DNA from 4 places in the Streptomyces sp. NPDC052910 genome. Region 2 is predicted to be linked to each of the others. Evidence: riboswitches for the same ligand, from Rfam matches in the RefSeq annotation. Region 2 holds a riboswitch; each other region holds the start of a gene.

The links. A riboswitch is a leader RNA that binds a small molecule or an ion and turns the genes downstream of it on or off. The one in region 2 is predicted to bind cyclic di-AMP.
Region 1: it holds a riboswitch for cyclic di-AMP, as region 2 does, so the genes downstream of both, ACZ6X9_RS23140 (C40 family peptidase) here and ACZ6X9_RS19660 (transglycosylase family protein) in region 2, are expected to answer to the same signal.
Region 3: it holds a riboswitch for cyclic di-AMP, as region 2 does, so the genes downstream of both, ACZ6X9_RS06790 (C40 family peptidase) here and ACZ6X9_RS19660 (transglycosylase family protein) in region 2, are expected to answer to the same signal.
Region 4: it holds a riboswitch for cyclic di-AMP, as region 2 does, so the genes downstream of both, ACZ6X9_RS30480 (M23 family metallopeptidase) here and ACZ6X9_RS19660 (transglycosylase family protein) in region 2, are expected to answer to the same signal.

What each region holds. Positions count from the first base shown of each region.
Region 1 covers NZ_JBVJJR010000006.1:297,028-301,217, forward strand. The annotation lists gene ACZ6X9_RS23120 (YchJ family protein) at 1-169, shown strand, start outside; gene ACZ6X9_RS23125 (GNAT family N-acetyltransferase) at 151-666, opposite strand; gene ACZ6X9_RS23130 (DinB family protein) at 870-1,403, shown strand; gene ACZ6X9_RS23135 (DUF1330 domain-containing protein) at 1,665-2,009, shown strand; gene ACZ6X9_RS23140 (C40 family peptidase) at 2,102-2,575, opposite strand; cyclic di-AMP (ydaO/yuaA leader) riboswitch at 2,583-2,733, opposite strand; gene ACZ6X9_RS23145 (endo alpha-1,4 polygalactosaminidase) at 2,914-3,900, opposite strand; gene ACZ6X9_RS23150 (spherulation-specific family 4 protein) at 4,059-4,190, opposite strand, start outside.
Region 2 covers NZ_JBVJJR010000005.1:104,371-108,560, reverse strand. The annotation lists gene ACZ6X9_RS19665 (transglycosylase family protein) at 37-1,227, shown strand; cyclic di-AMP (ydaO/yuaA leader) riboswitch at 1,488-1,667, shown strand; gene ACZ6X9_RS19660 (transglycosylase family protein) at 1,672-2,412, shown strand; gene eno (phosphopyruvate hydratase) at 3,057-4,190, shown strand, end outside.
Region 3 covers NZ_JBVJJR010000002.1:220,389-224,578, reverse strand. The annotation lists gene ACZ6X9_RS06810 (8-amino-7-oxononanoate synthase) at 1-17, shown strand, start outside; gene ACZ6X9_RS06805 (DUF397 domain-containing protein) at 137-388, opposite strand; gene ACZ6X9_RS06800 (helix-turn-helix domain-containing protein) at 426-1,319, opposite strand; gene ACZ6X9_RS06795 (ATP-binding protein) at 1,674-2,102, shown strand; gene ACZ6X9_RS06790 (C40 family peptidase) at 2,139-2,609, opposite strand; cyclic di-AMP (ydaO/yuaA leader) riboswitch at 2,614-2,806, opposite strand; gene ACZ6X9_RS06785 (hypothetical protein) at 3,091-3,435, opposite strand; gene ACZ6X9_RS06780 (ATP-dependent Clp protease proteolytic subunit) at 3,452-4,087, opposite strand.
Region 4 covers NZ_JBVJJR010000012.1:52,614-56,803, forward strand. The annotation lists gene ACZ6X9_RS30475 (GntR family transcriptional regulator) at 117-845, opposite strand; gene ACZ6X9_RS30480 (M23 family metallopeptidase) at 1,115-1,921, opposite strand; cyclic di-AMP (ydaO/yuaA leader) riboswitch at 1,935-2,091, opposite strand; gene ACZ6X9_RS30485 (M16 family metallopeptidase) at 2,316-3,683, opposite strand; gene ACZ6X9_RS30490 (M16 family metallopeptidase) at 3,728-4,190, opposite strand, start outside.

The DNA.
Region 1 (4,190 bases), on a different contig from region 2:
CTGGACGGCCCTGGAGATCCTCGCCACCGAAGCGGGCACCGCCTTCCACCAGGAGGGGACGGTCGAGTTCCGCGCCCACTACGTCCTGCGGGGCCACGAGGACACGCAGCACGAACTGGGCCGCTTCGTGCGGGAGAACGGCGCCTGGGTCTACGTGGACGCCGCCTGAAGGCGGTCCGGCTCCCAGTCGGTCTCGTAGAACTTCACCCGCTCGTCCTCCCCCACCAGCCGCATCCCGGCCGCCTTCATGACGTGGTGGGAGGGGACGTTGTCGTGGTCGGCGTCCCCCTTCACCCGGCGGATCCCTCGCGCCCGCGCCGACGCCAGCGCGGCGCGCAGCGCCTCGGAGGCGTACCCCTTGCCGCGCTCGGCGGGCAGCAGCCCGTACCCGACGGTCACAGCCCCCTCCTCGTCGGCCGGCCCATGGAAGTCCAGCCCGCCGACCACCCGCCCGTCCTCCCGCCGCCGTATCTCATAAGCTCCAGGATGCCGCCCGGCCCCCTCCCGCTCCGCCGTCAGAAACCGGAGCGCGGCCTTGACGTCGTCCCCCTCCGGATAACCGGGCACCCAGTGCGGGAGCCGCTCCGGGCGCTCGGCGGCGATGTTCTCCGCCTCGGCGACGGTGAGAGGGTGAAGGATGAGGCGGGCTGTCACGAGATCGTCCATGACCGGATGCGTATCACCCACCGGGGCGGACGGGCATCCGGTTTTCACTCCCCGGGACGCCGCAGGGCGGCACGCAGCGGCCGACGGATCCCCTTCGCAGCGCCCGGATCCACGGGGAACACCTGCCCGCAGTCGCCGAGGTCGTCATGGACCCCCTGCGGGCAACGCAGCATGTCGACCGGATGTCACGTTACGTTCGAGGGATGCAGCAGCCTGCGCCACAGGTCCCGGCCCTCCTCGACGGGCCCGGCGTCGAAGTCTCCGATGCCCGTGAACTCCTCCTCGGGTACCTGGAGTGGTATCGCGAAGCGTTGATGCGGAAGCTCGCCGGGTTGTCCGACTCCCACCTCCGCACGCCGGTGCAGCCGCTGGGCTGGTCACCTCTCGCCCTGGTCCAGCACCTCGGCTGGGTGGAACGCCGTTGGATGCGCTGGGGATTCGCCGCCGAAAACGTCCTCGCGTACCCGCCCGGCGGCGACGAGGAAGAATGGACGATCCATGCCGGCACGCCCACCACGGAGGTCATGGACACCTACCGAGGCGAAGTGGCCGCGACGACCTCGCTGGTCGCGGTTGCGGACCTGGCCGACAAGGCCGGACTCGGCGGTCGCTTCCGGACACCCGACCAGGCTCCCTCCCTCGGGCGGATCCTCTTCCACCTACTCCAGGAGTACGCCCGCCACGTGGGTCAGCTTGATGTGGCAAGAGAGCTCATCGACGGGGCGACAGGGGAGTAACACGCCGGCCCCATCGCTCGGAACACGGGACGACCCGTCACGCGGGTGGGATCGTATATCCCCACGCCAATCCCACCGCCCGCCCACGGATCCGCCGGCCGGGTTTCGGCTTCGGCACCGCCTGGCACCGTTCGGGGCGGTGCGACGGAAAGCCGCCGGAGTCACGCCGGGCATGACCTGCCGGGTAATCGCCCGGCCGCGCGCCGCGCGGCAGGGTGGGGGTCACGACATGCCGCCGAGTCACCCGGTCAGGAGCCGACGATGCCCGCCTACGCCCTCGGTCATTTCCACAGCAGCGTCCCGCACCGGGACGTCGTCACGTACGTCGAGCGGATCCAGGACACTCTCGACCCCTTCGGGGGCCGGTTCGTGGTGCACGGTGGGGAGCCGGACGTCCGTGAGGGGTCGTGGGAGGGGGATCTGGTGCTCATCGAGTTCCCGGACCTGGAGCGGGCCCGGGCGTGGTACGACTCGCCCGCGTACCAGGAGCTGATCCCGCTGCGGACGCCGCATGTCCTGGGGGACGTCCTCCTCGCCGCGGGCGTGCGTTCCGGGTATCACCCGTCGGAGAAGGCGGACGCGATCCGGGCGGCCATGGGCGGCTGAGCGACCGGGGGGACCGGGGGCTGCCGAGGGGACGGGCCGGCGCCGCCGATCGAGCGCCGGCCCGGTGGTGCGACGGGTGGTGCGAGGGGGCGTCAGCGGACGCGGCCGTACCAGACGCTGTTGGCCCAGATCTTCTCCAGGCGGACCTTCTTGCCGGTGCCGGGAGCGTGCCAGATCTTGCCGCCACCCGCGTAGATGCCCACGTGGTAGACGTTGCTGCCGGAGTGGAAGAACACGAGGTCGCCGACGGAGCGGGAGCCGCGCGAGATGTGCCGCGTGGCGTTGTACTGGTCGGCGGCCACGCGGGGCAGCTTCTTGCCGGCCTTCTTGAACGAGTAGAGCGTCAGGCCCGAGCAGTCGAAGCGGTTGGGGCCCGTGGCGCCCCACTGGTACGGGGAGCCGCTCTTGGACGCCGCGACCTTGACGGCCTTGGAGCCGGGGGTGGCCGCCTGGGCGTCACCGGCCATGCCGGGGAGCAGGACGGACGCCGCGACGGTGGCGGCGGTGAGGGCCGATGCGGTTCCGGCCCGGGAGATGAGCGCGGGTATTCGAGGCAGCGCAGACATGCCGAGTAAGCCCTTCGTCATCCGCCTGCGAAAGATGACCTGTCGGGTTCGGGCTGACAAAGTTGCCCGGCCACCATGTGGCTTCACCCCTAGAACCACCGCCATCGTGGTCCGTCTTGCCTGGGTCTCCCGCTCCTGCCGATCCGCGTGTATCCGGTCCGCACCCGGAGCGGCGGCAGGACTCGGCGTCCGCCCGGGTCGCCCGCCTCTGTGACGGGTTCTTGGTTGTTCGGTGCATGATCCTGCACCATCCACCGGCGAAATCCGGTGTCGAAACGGCGTTCTGTGAGGTTCTTCACGCTCGCCGGAAGGTTTGATTCCGGCGGTGTCACCCGCTCTCAGCAGGGACGACGCCAGGAACTGAGACCGAGTTTCTTCTGCATCGAACTGAGCCCCAGATCCTTGGCCCGACCGCAGAACTCCCCGGGTTCCAGCTTGTATTCGACGTGGAACACCGCCTTGCCGCGCTTCACGAACGGCGACAGCTTGTCGCATTCGCCGAACTCGGCGCACTGTTCGTTCACGGCGAAGTCGAAGTCGCCGACGAGCTCCGGGATCTGGTCGAGGTCGTTCTTCAGCCCGACGGACATGCCGCGCTCATGGGCGAGCCGGGCGACCAGGCGGTTGAACGCGAGTTGGTGGGCGGCGGTGAGGGGGAAGCCGGTCTTGTTCCTGAACCCCTCGGTAAGGTCCGGTTCGACGGCGTCGAAGCCCTTCTCGCGGCACATGTCGAAACGTTCCGCCATGATCGGCTCAAGGACGTCGAGCCGCCGGATGTCGAGCCACTTCTCGCCCTTCCAGCCGTCGTTGTCCTCGCCCAGCACCGCCTCCGGGAACTTCTTCGCGTCGGGCCGCCAGTCCTCGTACGCGCCCACGTTGACGTAGCAGACGACCTTGCGGCCGTCGGCGTGCAGCCGTTCCACGGTCGCCGCGTCGTTCTCGAAGCCGTCGATGTCGTAGACGGGGACGTCCACCGAGGTGTCGACCTTCCCGTCGAGCTGCCACTGCCAGCGGGTGCCGGGGCGCGGTTGCCAGCGCGCCCGGCCGCCGTGCGCACCGGACGACGGGGCGGCCTCCGGCGACGACGGTGCGCCGGAGGGCTCACCGGCGGACGGCGTGCCGCCCCCGCCGCGCCGGGGCGCGGCCGACGTCCCGTCCGGGCCGCCGGGGCCCCCGGTTCGGCCGGTGCCGGCGTCGCGGCCGGGCCGGTGCTCCGCCGAGGCGCTCGGAGTCCCGTTCCGGTCCGGTCCGTCGGCCCGGTCCGTGTCCTCCGCGTCCCCCGCGCCCGAGCAGCCGGCGGCGACGAGCAGGGCGGCGGCCGCCAACGCCCCGGCGCCGAGGGCCCGGCGAGGACCCCGGCGCGGGGGGCCGGCCGGTTCCGGCCGGCCGGTTCGGCCACTCCCGGCTTCCCGGCGCCCGGCTTTCAAGCGCCCGGCTTTCACACGTCCGACCGTGGGACGTCCTGCCTTCGGGCGCCCGGCTTTCAGGCGTCCGGTGGTGGTGCGGTCTGCCATGGGTTCTCTCCTCTTCCCGGCACCGCGCAGTGCACTCCGGCGCCGCGCGAACCGGCCGTGCGGGACACGTGACCGGCCCGCTCCTGCGGCACACCGTAGAC
Region 2 (4,190 bases):
CGGCAGCCGGTCGGCAGCTAGATGAGAGGTGATCGCATGCTCTCCGGGAAAGGCCGACATCGCCGTCCCCGTCAACTGCCCGCCGTGGTCGTCGCCGCGGGCGTGACGGGCGCCGGGATCGCCATGCCCCTGCTCGGTGCCACCACGGCCGACGCCGCGGACGCCCCCACCTGGGACCGCGTCGCCCAGTGCGAGAGCGGCGGCCTGTGGAGCGCGGACACGGGCAACGGGTTCTACGGCGGACTGCAGCTCACCCCCGAGATGTGGGAGCAGTACGGCGGAACGGAGTACGCGCCGCGCCCCGACCAGGCCAGCCGCGCCCAGCAGATCGCCGTCGCCCAGCGCATCCTCGACGCCCGCGGCCCGTACGCCTGGCCCGCCTGCGCGGTCAAGTCCGACCTGGCCAAGGACGGCCGGGCGCCCGAGGTGAACCCGGGCATGCCGCACGACGCCGTCGAGGGTTCGTCGCACGCGTCGGGTTCCGGAACGTCCGGACGGTCCGACTCCGGCCGGACGCGGGACACATCGTCCGACAAGGCCGGTGACAGGGCCGACGGGAAGGCCGGTGAGACGTCGACGGGCGCCTCCACCGGGAAGGGCGGCTCCTCCGGCAAGGGCGGTTCCTCAGGAAAGGACGCCGCCTCCGACGCCAACCGGTCGACCGACAAGGCCGACAAGGGCAATACGGGCGAGAAGGCCGGCGAGCACGGCACCGGCACCACCGATGCCTCCGGGAAGCCGGGGCAGCCGGAGAAGCCCTCCGGTGAGGACCGCGACACGTCCACCGGCTCGTCCGCCGGCGGCAAGCACCGCAAGCCGGACGGCGGCGGGGCGGACGGCTCGTCCGACGCGGCGTCCGCCGACTCGGCGACCGACGCGAAGGCCGGCCGCGAGAGCGGTTCCGAGGCCGGCCGGGACTCCGGCCAGGGCGCCGGAACGTCCGTGTCAGGAACGCTCGATGAGCGGGCGGGCTCCGGCGCGGGCAAGCACCGCGCGGAGCCGTCCGGTTCCGGTGGCGAGCGCGCGTCGCGCGGCGCCGAGCGCGGGCGCGCCGACGCGACAGCCGTTCACGACTACACCGTGCGCCCCGGTGACAACCTGTCAGAGATCGCCCAGGAGCACCGGGTCGAGGGCGGCTGGCACCGCGTGTACCAGGACAACAAAAAGGTCGTGGGGGGCGATCCCGACCTGATTCACCCCGGTCAGCAGCTCGAACTGAAGAAGTAGCGGGGGAGTTCGCGTCGAATGTCCGTTCCGGAGGAAAGTGAGACATGGGTCTCGTTGACATCGGCGCGGAGACGGCTCGTCAGAATCCCGAGAAACCATTCCCACCTGCGGAAACGGTGAGTTCCCCGGGGTGGGGGGAGCAGGCGGTGGCTGAAAAGGAGGGTTTGAACCCATAGGCCGTCTGTGCTTAACGTCGTCATCGCTCGCCATCGCGAGCACCACGGTCGTCACGCCGAATCCTGCCGGCGGCCGGGGGAGTCGTCGCGCAAGCGCCGTAGGCAGGAGCGGGGGAACCACGGTAGGTCGCCGGAACGGTTCATCGGTCAACGACCGACGTACCGGTACGGCTTGGGGTGAAGCCTGGTGAGCGCAAGCCACCGGGCCGGGCAACTCACGCCCGAACCCGACAGCTCACCTCGTAGGCGCCGGTGAGGAAACCGAGTCATGTCCAAGGGCAAGCACCGTCGTCCGAACAAGGCCGTCCGCATCGCCACGCTCGCGGGTGTCACCGGCGCCGCAGTCGCCGCCCCGCTGATGATGGCCACGTCCGCCCACGCCGCCTCCGTGGAGACCTGGGACCGTGTGGCCCAGTGCGAGTCCGGCGGCAACTGGTCGATCAACACCGGCAACGGCTACTACGGCGGCCTGCAGTTCTCGCAGTCCTCGTGGGCGGCCATGGGCGGCACCCAGTACGCGCCGCGCGCCGACCTGGCCAGCAAGGGCCAGCAGATCCTGGTCGCCGAGAAGCTGCTCGCCGCCCAGGGCCCCGGAGCCTGGGGCTGCGCCGGTGAGGGCGGCCTGACCCGCGGTGGCGGCTCCCCGCAGGTCGACGGCTCCGGCTCCGGCAAGGTCGTCTCCAAGTCGGCCTCGGGCCAGCGTTCGACCGGCCAGAGCCACGCCGACCGCAGCGAGCGCAAGGCCGCGCCGAAGCACGCCGCCCCGCAGCGGGAGGCCGAGGAGGCCCCGGCCGCCCCGGCCGCCAAGCCGGCCGCGCCGAAGCACGCCGCGCCGAAGACCGTCAAGATCGGTGACGGCGAGTACGAGGTGAAGGAAGGCGACACCCTCGCCAAGATCGCCGAGGCCAAGAAGGTCAAGGGCGGCTGGGAGAAGCTCTACGACCGCAACAAGGACGTCGTGGACAGCGCCGACCTCATCTTCCCCGGCCAGAAGCTGCACCTCAGCTAAGGCCGAGGCGCATTCCGGGGCCGGGAGTCAGGGCCGCGAGCCGTGGCTGTGGCCCGTGCCGCGTCGTCGTACGCGGCCGGGCCTCGCGATCGGGCCTCCCGATCGGGCCTCGCGGCCGGGGTTCTCGCGGCCGCGGGCGGTGCGCACCACCGCCCGTACCGCGGCACCCACCCGTACCCCAGCCTCCGTACCACCGGCCCGGAACGCCGTTCCCGGGCCCAGCGGAACCGCCCCGCTCCGATGCGACCGATCCCCCCCCGGGCCGCATCAGAGCGGGGCTCCGCCGTTTCCGCGCACGGTCGGCAGATGGTCGGCATGCAACCGGCGCGCGGCCGGCGCCACGTCGCGCGGCCGGCATCACGTCTCGAGACCGGCCCGGGTCGCGGACGAACGGCCCCTCGCCCGGCTCCCCGTCCGGCACGTCCGGCTCCCTGTGCGGCGCATCCCGGCCCCCGTACGGCGCGTCCCCGTTTCCCCCGCCGGTTCCCCGTTGAGCGAACACCCCGCCCATTCGTCCCTTGATCTCGGCGTTTGTGCCATTTTTCCGGCGGGGTGGCGCTCCGGGGGCGGGTGGACCCTCCGGCGCCCGTTAGGCTCGTGCTGCAGAACGCTGGAGTACCCAGACACACACGAAGGAGACCCTCGTGCCGTCCATCGACGTCGTCGTAGCTCGCGAGATCCTCGACTCGCGAGGCAACCCCACGGTCGAGGTCGAGGTCGGCCTCGACGACGGCTCCACCGGCCGCGCCGCGGTGCCGTCCGGCGCCTCGACCGGTGCTTTCGAGGCCATCGAGCTCCGTGACGGGGACAAGAACCGCTACCTGGGCAAGGGCGTCGAGAAGGCCGTGCTGGCCGTCATCGAGCAGATCGGCCCGGAGCTCGTCGGCTACGACGCCACCGAGCAGCGCCTGATCGACCAGGCCATGTTCGACCTGGACGCCACCGACAACAAGGGCTCCCTGGGCGCCAACGCCATCCTGGGCGTCTCCCTGGCCGTCGCGCACGCCGCCTCCGAGGCCTCGGACCTCCCCCTCTTCCGCTACCTCGGCGGCCCGAACGCGCACCTGCTGCCCGTTCCGATGATGAACATCCTGAACGGCGGCTCGCACGCCGACTCCAACGTGGACATCCAGGAGTTCATGATCGCGCCGATCGGCGCCGAGTCCTTCTCCGAGGCGCTGCGCTGGGGCACCGAGGTCTACCACACCCTCAAGGCCGTGCTGAAGGCCAAGGGCCTGTCCACCGGCCTGGGCGACGAGGGCGGCTTCGCCCCGAACCTCGGCTCCAACCGCGAGGCCCTCGACCTCATCCTCGAGGCCATCAAGCAGGCCGGTTACACCCCCGGCCAGGACATCGCGCTCGCGCTCGACGTGGCCGCCTCCGAGTTCTACAAGGACGGCGTCTACACCTTCGAGGGCAAGAGCCGCACCGCCGCCGAGATGACCGACTACTACGCCGAGCTCGTCGAGGCGTACCCGCTGGTCTCCATCGAGGACCCGCTGTTCGAGGACGACTGGGACGGCTGGAAGACCATCACCGAGCGCCTCGGCGACGCGGTCCAGCTCGTCGGTGACGACCTGTTCGTCACCAACCCCGAGCGCCTCGCCCGCGGCATCGAGGAGGGCGCCGCCAACGCCCTGCTGGTCAAGGTCAACCAGATCGGTTCGCTGACCGAGACCCTGGACGCCGTCGAGCTGGCCCAGCGCAACGGCTTCAAGTGCATGATGTCCCACCGTTCCGGCGAGACCGAGGACGTCACCATCGCCGACCTGGCCGTC
Region 3 (4,190 bases), on a different contig from region 2:
CGGCCCGCGGCCACTGAGCCGGGGTGCCGGTCGAGCCGGGGCGCCGGTGGAGGAGGGGCCGGACCGGGCCGTCGACGCGTGCTGCCGGGCTCGTGCCGTCGAGTGTGCCGCCGACTCGTGCCGCTGACTCGTGCCCTCAACGCGTGCCGCACCCGTGGCCCGGGCCGTCCCCCGCCGCCCGGAGCAGGCCGACGAACGGTCTCCAGGCCGCGGGCCCCACCTCCACGCGGGGACCCGCCGGCCGCTTGGAGTCGCGCACGGCGAGACGGCCGGTGGCCAGGACGGCGGCCTCGACACAGTTGTTCATCCCGGTGCTGTGGCTGCTGCGCCGCCACTCGGCCGCGCGCGGAACCGAACGAGAAGGTACGTACCGCCGTGGTGCGGACATGGCGCCTCCTTGCGCGTCCTCGCGTGTTCGGGGCGGATCACCGCGTGCGGCCGCGCTCTCCCGCGACCTCCGCGATGTAATCCAGGGACTCTTCGTGAGCGAGGGCGTGCGCCCGGAGCGTGGTGAACGCGGCGCCGTACGCCCTGAGGTCTTCTTTCCGCTCCAAGTAGAGGCTACTCGTCAAGTGGTCGAGAACAACCACGTCCAGATCGGCGATGCGCGGAAAGGAAAAGATAACGAAAGGCCCGGTGATACCGATGTGATTGCCCCGGGCGAACGGGAGGACGTGCAACCGGACATGAGGCAGCCGCCCGGTGTCCAGCAGGTGCCGCAACTGCCCCGACATCACCTCCGGACCGCCCACCTCGTGCCGCAGCACCGCCTCGTCCAGGATCGCGCACAACTCCAGCGGCCGCGACCCGCGCAGCACCGACTGCCGCGCCATGCGCACCCGGACCAGCTCGTCGACCTGCCGCTCGGGCGGGTCCCCCAGCGCGGCCCGGGTCACCGCCCGGGCGTACTCCGGGGTCTGGAGCAGGCCGGGCACCACCGTGGTCTCCAGGGTGCGCGAGCGCGAGGCCTCCGATTCCAGGCTGATGAAGTCCAGATACGCGGAGGGCAGCAGATCACGGTAGGCGTACCACCAGCCGCGCCGCGAGCCGGAGCCGGCGTCCTCCGCACCCGTGGAGTCCGCTCCGCACAACGCCCCCAGCAAGGCCCGGAGTTCGGGGTCGGAGACCCGGTAGGCGTCCAGCAGCCGGGCCACGTCGGCGGGTTTGGCCCCGCTGCTGCCGGTCTCGATGCGGCTCACCTTCGACTGGTGCCAGCCGACCGCGTCCGCGGCCTGCCGGCTGGTCATCCCGGTCAGTTCGCGCTGGCGGCGCAGTTCGGCACCGAGCTTGCGGCGGCGCACCGCCGGTCCGTACCGCAACGGCGCTCCCTCCCCTCGTGCGTCGTACGTCCCACCAGTCCCGCGCGGGCCGGGTGGGGATGCCGTACGTCTTCGCATGCGTACCCCTGAGTCAATAGAGCATCGATCCGCTCACATACGGTCTGCCGTCGCAGAGTTCACCGCTTCGAGCGACAGATATATGCACATCTCGGTGGATCGCGCCCATCACGGGCGTTATCAGTGGCACCCTGACGGGAAGAGCCGCCCGTGGGCCTCTCCCGACCGGTCCTGTGTACGCCGCTGTACGGCGCGTGTGCTCGCGCACCGCTCCGGGAGCCCGCCCCGGTGGAACCCGGTGGAGTCCGGTGGAACCCGGTCGAAAGGGACAGCGACATGGCAGATCTCCAGGAAGCGTCCGTCACTCTGCCGAGCGCCCCGGCGTCGGTGTCCACGGCCCGCCGCTATGTGTCGTCCGTCCTGGGGGAGTGGGGGCTGCCCGGGGACACGGAGGCCGCCGAGGCGGTGCGGCTGATCGTCTCCGAACTGGCCACCAACGCCGTGCAGCACACCCGCGGTCAGTCCCCCACCTTCACCGTGGATGTGCTGCTCGAACGCGACGAGGAGTTGCGCATCGGGGTCACCGACAGTCACCCTCGTCACCCCCGCCGGCTGCCCGCCGCGGTCCAGCAGGACAACGGGCGGGGGATGGTGATCGTCCGCTGGCTCGCCGCGGAGCGCGGCGGCAGGGTGTCCGTCACACCGACCGCCGAGGGCGGCAAGACGGTGTGGATCCGCCTTCCGTGGGGCGTGCCGGTGCGCTGAGGGCGGGCCCGGGGGCGCGGTCCCCGGCCGGCCGGCTCAGGTCACCCGGCCGTACCAGACGCTGTTCGTCCAGATCCGCTCGAGGCGGACGACGGAACCGGTCTTGGGGGCGTGCCACATCTTGTCGCCCCCGGCGTATATCCCGACGTGGTAGACGCCCCGCCCGGAGTGGAAGAACACCAGGTCGCCGCGTTCGCGCGCGGAGCGGGGGATGTGGTGGGTGCGGTTGTACTGGGCCGCCGCGGTGCGCGGCAGTTGCTTGCCGGCCCGCTTGAAGGAGTAGAGCGTCAGCCCTGAGCAGTCGAAGCGGTACGGGCCCGTGGCGCCCCACTGGTAGGGCGAGCCCTGCTTGGATGCGGCGATCTGCAGCGCCCTGACCGAGACGGATGCCGCCTCCGCCTTGGAGGTGCCGCCCGGCGTCAGAACCGTGACGCCGACGGCGGCGAGGGTCAGGGCCGATGCGGCCTTGGCTTTGGACAGCCTTGCGGGACGTTTGTGCGCGCCCATGCGCATACCCTTCGTCAGCCGCCTGTGAAGGATTGCCTGTCGGGTTCGGGCAGGCGAAGAATGCCCGGCCGCCTGAGCGGCTTCACCCCAAGGGGCGGTTTGCCAAGACCGCCCCGCCGTGCTTGGGTCCTCCATCCCTGCCGATGCACTCCTCGTCGACCCGCCCCGGCGGCGGCAGGGTTCGGCGTCCGCCGGGACCGCCCCGCCGTGTGGCGGGGGCTTGTCGTCCCGAGGATCTTGGCGCAGTCGCGGCCGGCTTTCCGAGCGGAACCCCGGTTATGTGAGCCTCGTCACGTGTGGGCAATTCGGGTGGACGCAGGGCGGTTTGACCCTCATGGGAAAGGCGTGCTGAGGCCGCCACCTGCGCCGGTTGCGGATCACTCGAGCGCGGTGTGCGCGGGCCGCTGAGAGTGATCACCGCACCGCGTCTACGCTCCCGTCCGCTGTCTGGAGGAATCCAGTTGAAAAGCGTTTCCGCTTCTCAACTCGCGGATGGCGGCGGCAACATCACCCGGCGTGCACGGCGCTCTCCGCCGAGGACACGCAACGCCCGTGCCATTGTCCCCGTGTACACCTCCCGTTCACCGCGTTCGAACATGACCGCCAGGGCGTCCCGCAGTCCCGTGCTCGCGACCACCAGCGCCTGCGCGGCTCGTAGCCCCCCGTACGTGCCCTGTACGCGCGCGGGATTGATCCTGCCGAGGAGATCCAGTACCTCGAGGTACCGGTCCACCACTTCGCCCTCGGCGCGGGTCAGGGCGGGCAGCGGAGGGAGGTCGGGCCAGATGCCCCGCGTCCCGTCCGTCCCGTCCGTCCCGTCCGTCACGTCCGACACGGCGCCCTCACCGCCCGGCCGGCGCGGCGGGCCAGGCGGCACGGTTACCGACGACCCGGTCGGCCAGGCCGTAGGCCACCGCGGCCGGGGCGTCGAAGACCGTGTCCCGGTCGGTGTCGGCCAGGATCCGCTCGGTGTCCCGGCCGGTGTACCGGGCCAGCAGCTCCGCCTGGACCGCCCGCCGGCGCAGCAGCTCGTCGGCGTGGACGGCCAGATCGGAGGGGGTGCCGCGGACCGGCTCCGGCAGGGACGGCGGCCCGAGAAGCACCCGGGCGTGCGGGAGTACGGCGCGCTTCCCCGGGGTGCCGGCGGCGAGCAGGAGGGCGGCGGCCGGGGCCGCCTGGCCCAGGCAGACGGTCTCGATGTCGCAGGAGAGATAGCGCATGGTGTCGTGGACGGCGCACAGGGCGGCGAAGGAGCCGCCGGGGGAGTTGATGTAGAGCGACACGTCCCGGTCGGGCGCCGCGTACTCCAGGTGCATCAGTTGGGCGATCACATCCGTGGCGGCCGTGTCGTCGACCGCCGTCCCCAGCATCACGATCCGCTCCGACAGGAGCTTGGAGTAGGGGTCGAGCGTGCGGCGGCCGTCGGTGGTGCGTTCGGTGAACTCCGGCAGGACGTGGCGGGACGTGTACGGGATCACGGCTGGCCTCCAAGGGCGGACGCGCGGGGGCGTGCGGGGGCGGACGGCTCGCAGGTCGCGGAGCCGTCTGTAAAAAATGTACAGGACGTACGTGCCGATAGAA
Region 4 (4,190 bases), on a different contig from region 2:
AACCGGCCGCCGCGGCCCCGTCGTGTGTTTCCCCCCGCGCGGGAGAATTCCGGCCGGAAAACGTCAGGTGTTCCACGCCGGGCCATTCCCGTCCGGCCCGGAATGGCGGACGCGCCTCACATTCCGGCGCCCGCCGTGTGCACGGCGCGTTTCCGGACGGCCGCCCGGGGCGCCGGGGCGGCCGGCACGGGACGCCAGAACCGGAATTCGCCGGGCGCCCGCCCGGCCCGCCCGGCGGCGATGTCCCGGGCGCGTTCCGCGTCCCTCCTGACCACCGCGTCGACGAGCGCGGCATGTGTCTCCCAGGTCTCCACGGGCCGGGCGGGCGGCTCGGGCGCGTACACCCAGGCGATCTTGCGTCGCACCTGGGTGAGCAGCGCGGCCAGGCTCGGACTGCCGGAGGCCTGGGCCAGCGTCTCGTCGAACCAGTCGCCCAGCGGGCACAGCTCGCCCGGCTGACCGCCGCGAGCGCGCTCCCGGCCCAGCCGGACCAGTCCGCGCAACACCTTCAGATGCGCCTCGGTGCGCCGCTGCGCGGCCCGGGCGGCCCCCAGCGGCTCCAGCAGGGCCCGCACCTCCAGCAGGTCGGCCGCCTCCTGCTCGGTCGGCTCGGCGACACAGGCGCCCGCGTGCCGGCGCGTGGTCACGAAGCCCTCGGAGGCCAGCGTGCGCAGCGCCTCGCGCACCGGGACGCGGGAGACGCCGTAGCGGCGGGCGAGGAGTTCCTCGATGAGCCGGGTGCCGGGCGGGAAGGCACCGGAGACGATGTCGTCGCGAATGGCCGTGCACACCGCCTGCGCGGAAACGCGGCGGTTGTCGGAAACCGCGCCACTCCCGCCGTTCACAAACGTCCCCGCATTGGACGAACCTCCGGATCGACCCCGATACGACCCCGCGGAAAGCGACGGCCCGCACGCGATGGACGCTTCTTCAGGATCCGCTCGACTCTATGGCAATTCCCCGCGGTTTCCGATGGCCGCCCGGACGCCATGGAAATGATTTGGCCACGCGGTACGGCCGGGTGACTCCCCGGTGACGTACCGGACGGCCGAAAGCCCCGCTCCGGGACGCATGGTCCGGGCGGGGCTCGGCGGAAGGAAGGTGACGGCGGAGGTCAGATGTTGACGCCGTGCGAGCGCAGGTACGCGACCGGGTCGATGTCCGAGCCGTAGGTGGGCGCGGTGCGGGCCTCGAAGTGCAGGTGCGGGCCGGTCACGTTGCCGGTGGAACCGGAGAGGCCGATCTGCTGGCCGGGGGTGACGGTCTGGCCGACGCTGACGGCGATCGACGACAGGTGGCCGTACTGGGTGTAGGTGCCGTCGTTGTGCTTGATGACGATGTTGTTGCCGTACGCGCCGCCGAAGCCGGCCTCGACGACCGTGCCGGCGCCCACGGCCTGCACGCTGGTGCCCTCGTCGGCGTGGAAGTCGACGCCGGTGTGGCTGCCGGAGGACCACAGGCCGCTGGAGGCGTGGTACTGGGTGGAGACGAAGGAGCCGGCGATCGGCATCACGAAGGTGTTAAGGCGCTTGCGCTCCGCCTCGCGGGCCGCCCGCTCCTTCTTGGCGCGCTCGGCCTCGGCCTTGCGCTTGGCCTCGTCGGCGCGCTTCTTGACCAGGGCGGCCTGCTCCTTGGCCGCGGCCTCCGCCTTCTGGGTGGCGGCGTCCTGCTCGGCGACGCCGCGCTGCATCTGCGCCTGCTCGTTGATGTTGTCGGCCACGTGGTCGGAGAGGACGACGGCCTGGGTGAGGCCGGTGTCCTGCGGGCGGGGCGCGTCCTCGGGGGAGGCGGCGAAGGCCGGAGCGGCGACACCGGCGACGACGCCCGCGGCGCTCAGGGTGGCTATGCCGGCGACGTTGGCGCCGACCCGCACGGCACGGCTCGGACGACGGTGCTTCCCGGTGGCACGGGTGAACGCCATGGCTGCGGCTGTTCCTTTCCTTCCCTCTCGCCTACCGGGTTAGCTGACGGGTTCGGAGCAGGAAGGTCTCCTACGGTTCCCTCCGGAGAGGGGCCCGATTCACCCCAGGGAACATGTGGTTCCCCGGCTCCCCTGGCTCGCGCCGTACGGGGACTCGGCGATGGCTGCCCGGGGCCGCGGTTGCGGCTCCGATCCGACGGGCTGCCGCCATGAAGCTAATCGCCGTCAGATTCGAACGGCAAACGGAACCCCGTTTTCGTGACGCACGCCACACAGGAAAGGTGCAACCGCTCCTATAAATCGGGCATAACGGAGGCGCGTGGCTCCCGAAGGACCCACGCGCCTCTCCGCCCCCGCGCGTGCGCCGGGGCGCACGCCGAGGCTTGAGCTTCCGTCAGGCGGAAACGACCGTCACCTCGCCGATGCCCAGCGCCCGGACGGGCTCCGCGATCTCCGCCGCGTCCCCGACCAGCACGGTGACCAGGCGGTCCGCCGGGAAGGCGTTCACGACGGCCGCCGTGGCCTCCACCGTCCCGGTCTCCGCGAGGCGTTCGTACATCCGGGCCTGGAAGTCGTCCGGGAGGTACTGCTCGACCTGGTCGGCCAGCGTGCCCGCGACGGCCGCCGCCGTCTCGTACTTGAGCGGGGCGACACCCACCAGGTTCTGCACGGCGACGTCACGCTCGGCGTCGGTCAGCCCCTCCGCGGCGAGGGTGCGCAGCACCGTCCACAGGTCCGCCAGCGCCGGGCCGGTGTTGGGGGTGTCGACGGAGCCGCTGATGGCGAGCATCGCCGCACCGGAGCCGTCGGGAGCGGACCGCAGCACCTGGCCGAACGAGCGGACGCCGTAGGTGTAGCCCTTCTCCTCGCGCAGCACACGGTCCAGGCGCGAGGTGAGCGTGCCGCCGAGGCAGTACGTGCCGAGCACCTGGGCGGGCCAGACGCGGTCGTGCCGGTCGGCGCCCACGCGGCCGATCAGCAACTGCGTCTGGACGGCGCCGGGGCGGTCCACGATGACGGCACGGCCGGTGTCGTCGGCGGTGACGGGCGGGACGGGCCGCGGCTCGGCCGGGGAGCCCGTCCAGGCGCCCAGGGTGTCGGCCAGGGCCTCGTCCAGGTCGACGCCGGTGAGGTCGCCCACGATCACGGCGGTGGCGGTGGCCGGACGGACGTGCGCCTCGTAGAAGGCCCGCACGGAGGCCGCGTCGATGCGCGCGACCGACTCCTCCGTGCCCTGCCGGGGCCGGGACATCCGCGAGTCGGCCGGGAAGAGCTCGGCGGAGAGCGCCATGGCGGCCCGGCGGGCCGGGTTGGCGAGCTCGTGCGGGATCTCGTCCAGCCGGTTGCGGACCAGGCGCTCGACCTCGTTGTCGGGGAAGGCCGGGGCCCGCAGGGCGTCGGCGAGCAGCCCGAGTGCCTTGGTCAGCCGGGAGGCCGGGACCTCCAGGGAGAGCCGTACGCCGGGGTGGTCGGCGTGGGCGTCCAGGGTGGCACCGCACCGCTCCAGCTCGGCCGTGAAGTCCTCGGCGCTGAGCTTGTCCGTGCCCTCGGAGAAGGCGCGGGCCATGATCGTGGCCACGCCCTCCAGCCCGGCAGGCTCGGCCTCCAGCGGCGCGGCGAGGCTGACCTCGACGGCGACGACCTGCTGGCCGGGACGGTGGCAGCGCAGCACCGTCAGGCCGTTGGGCAGCCGGCCGCGGCCGGGCGCCGGGAACTTCCACGGGGTGGCCGTGCCGGGCCGGGGCCGCGGGTGGAACTGCATGGTGGGTTCGGCGGTGCCGGTGGCGCCCACGACTGCGGCTTCGCTCACTGGGCCGTCTCCTGTTCCTGTGCGTTGGCGTCGGCTTCCTGTGCGATGGCACCGTCGATGACATCGGCCTCGTCGGCGCCCGCGGTCTGGGCCCCGGTCGGCTCGTAGACGAGCACCGCGCGGTTGTCGGGGCGCAGCCGCGCCTGGGCGACGGCCCGCACCTCCTCCGGCGTGACCTCCAGGACCCGCCGGACCGCGGTGAGGGCGAGCTGCGGGTCGCCGAAGAGGACGGCGAAGCGGCACAGTTCGTCGGCCCGGCCGCTGACCGTGGCCAGCCGGTCCAGCCACTCGCGCTCCAGTTGCGCCTGGGCGCGCTCCATCTCCTGGGCGGTGGGGCCCTCCAGGGCGAAGCGGGCCAGCTCCTCGTCGACGGCCGCCTCGATGTCGGCGACCTCGGCGCCGGCGGACGCCTTGACGTCCAGCCAGCCGAGCGAGGGGGCGCCCGCCAGGCGCAGCATG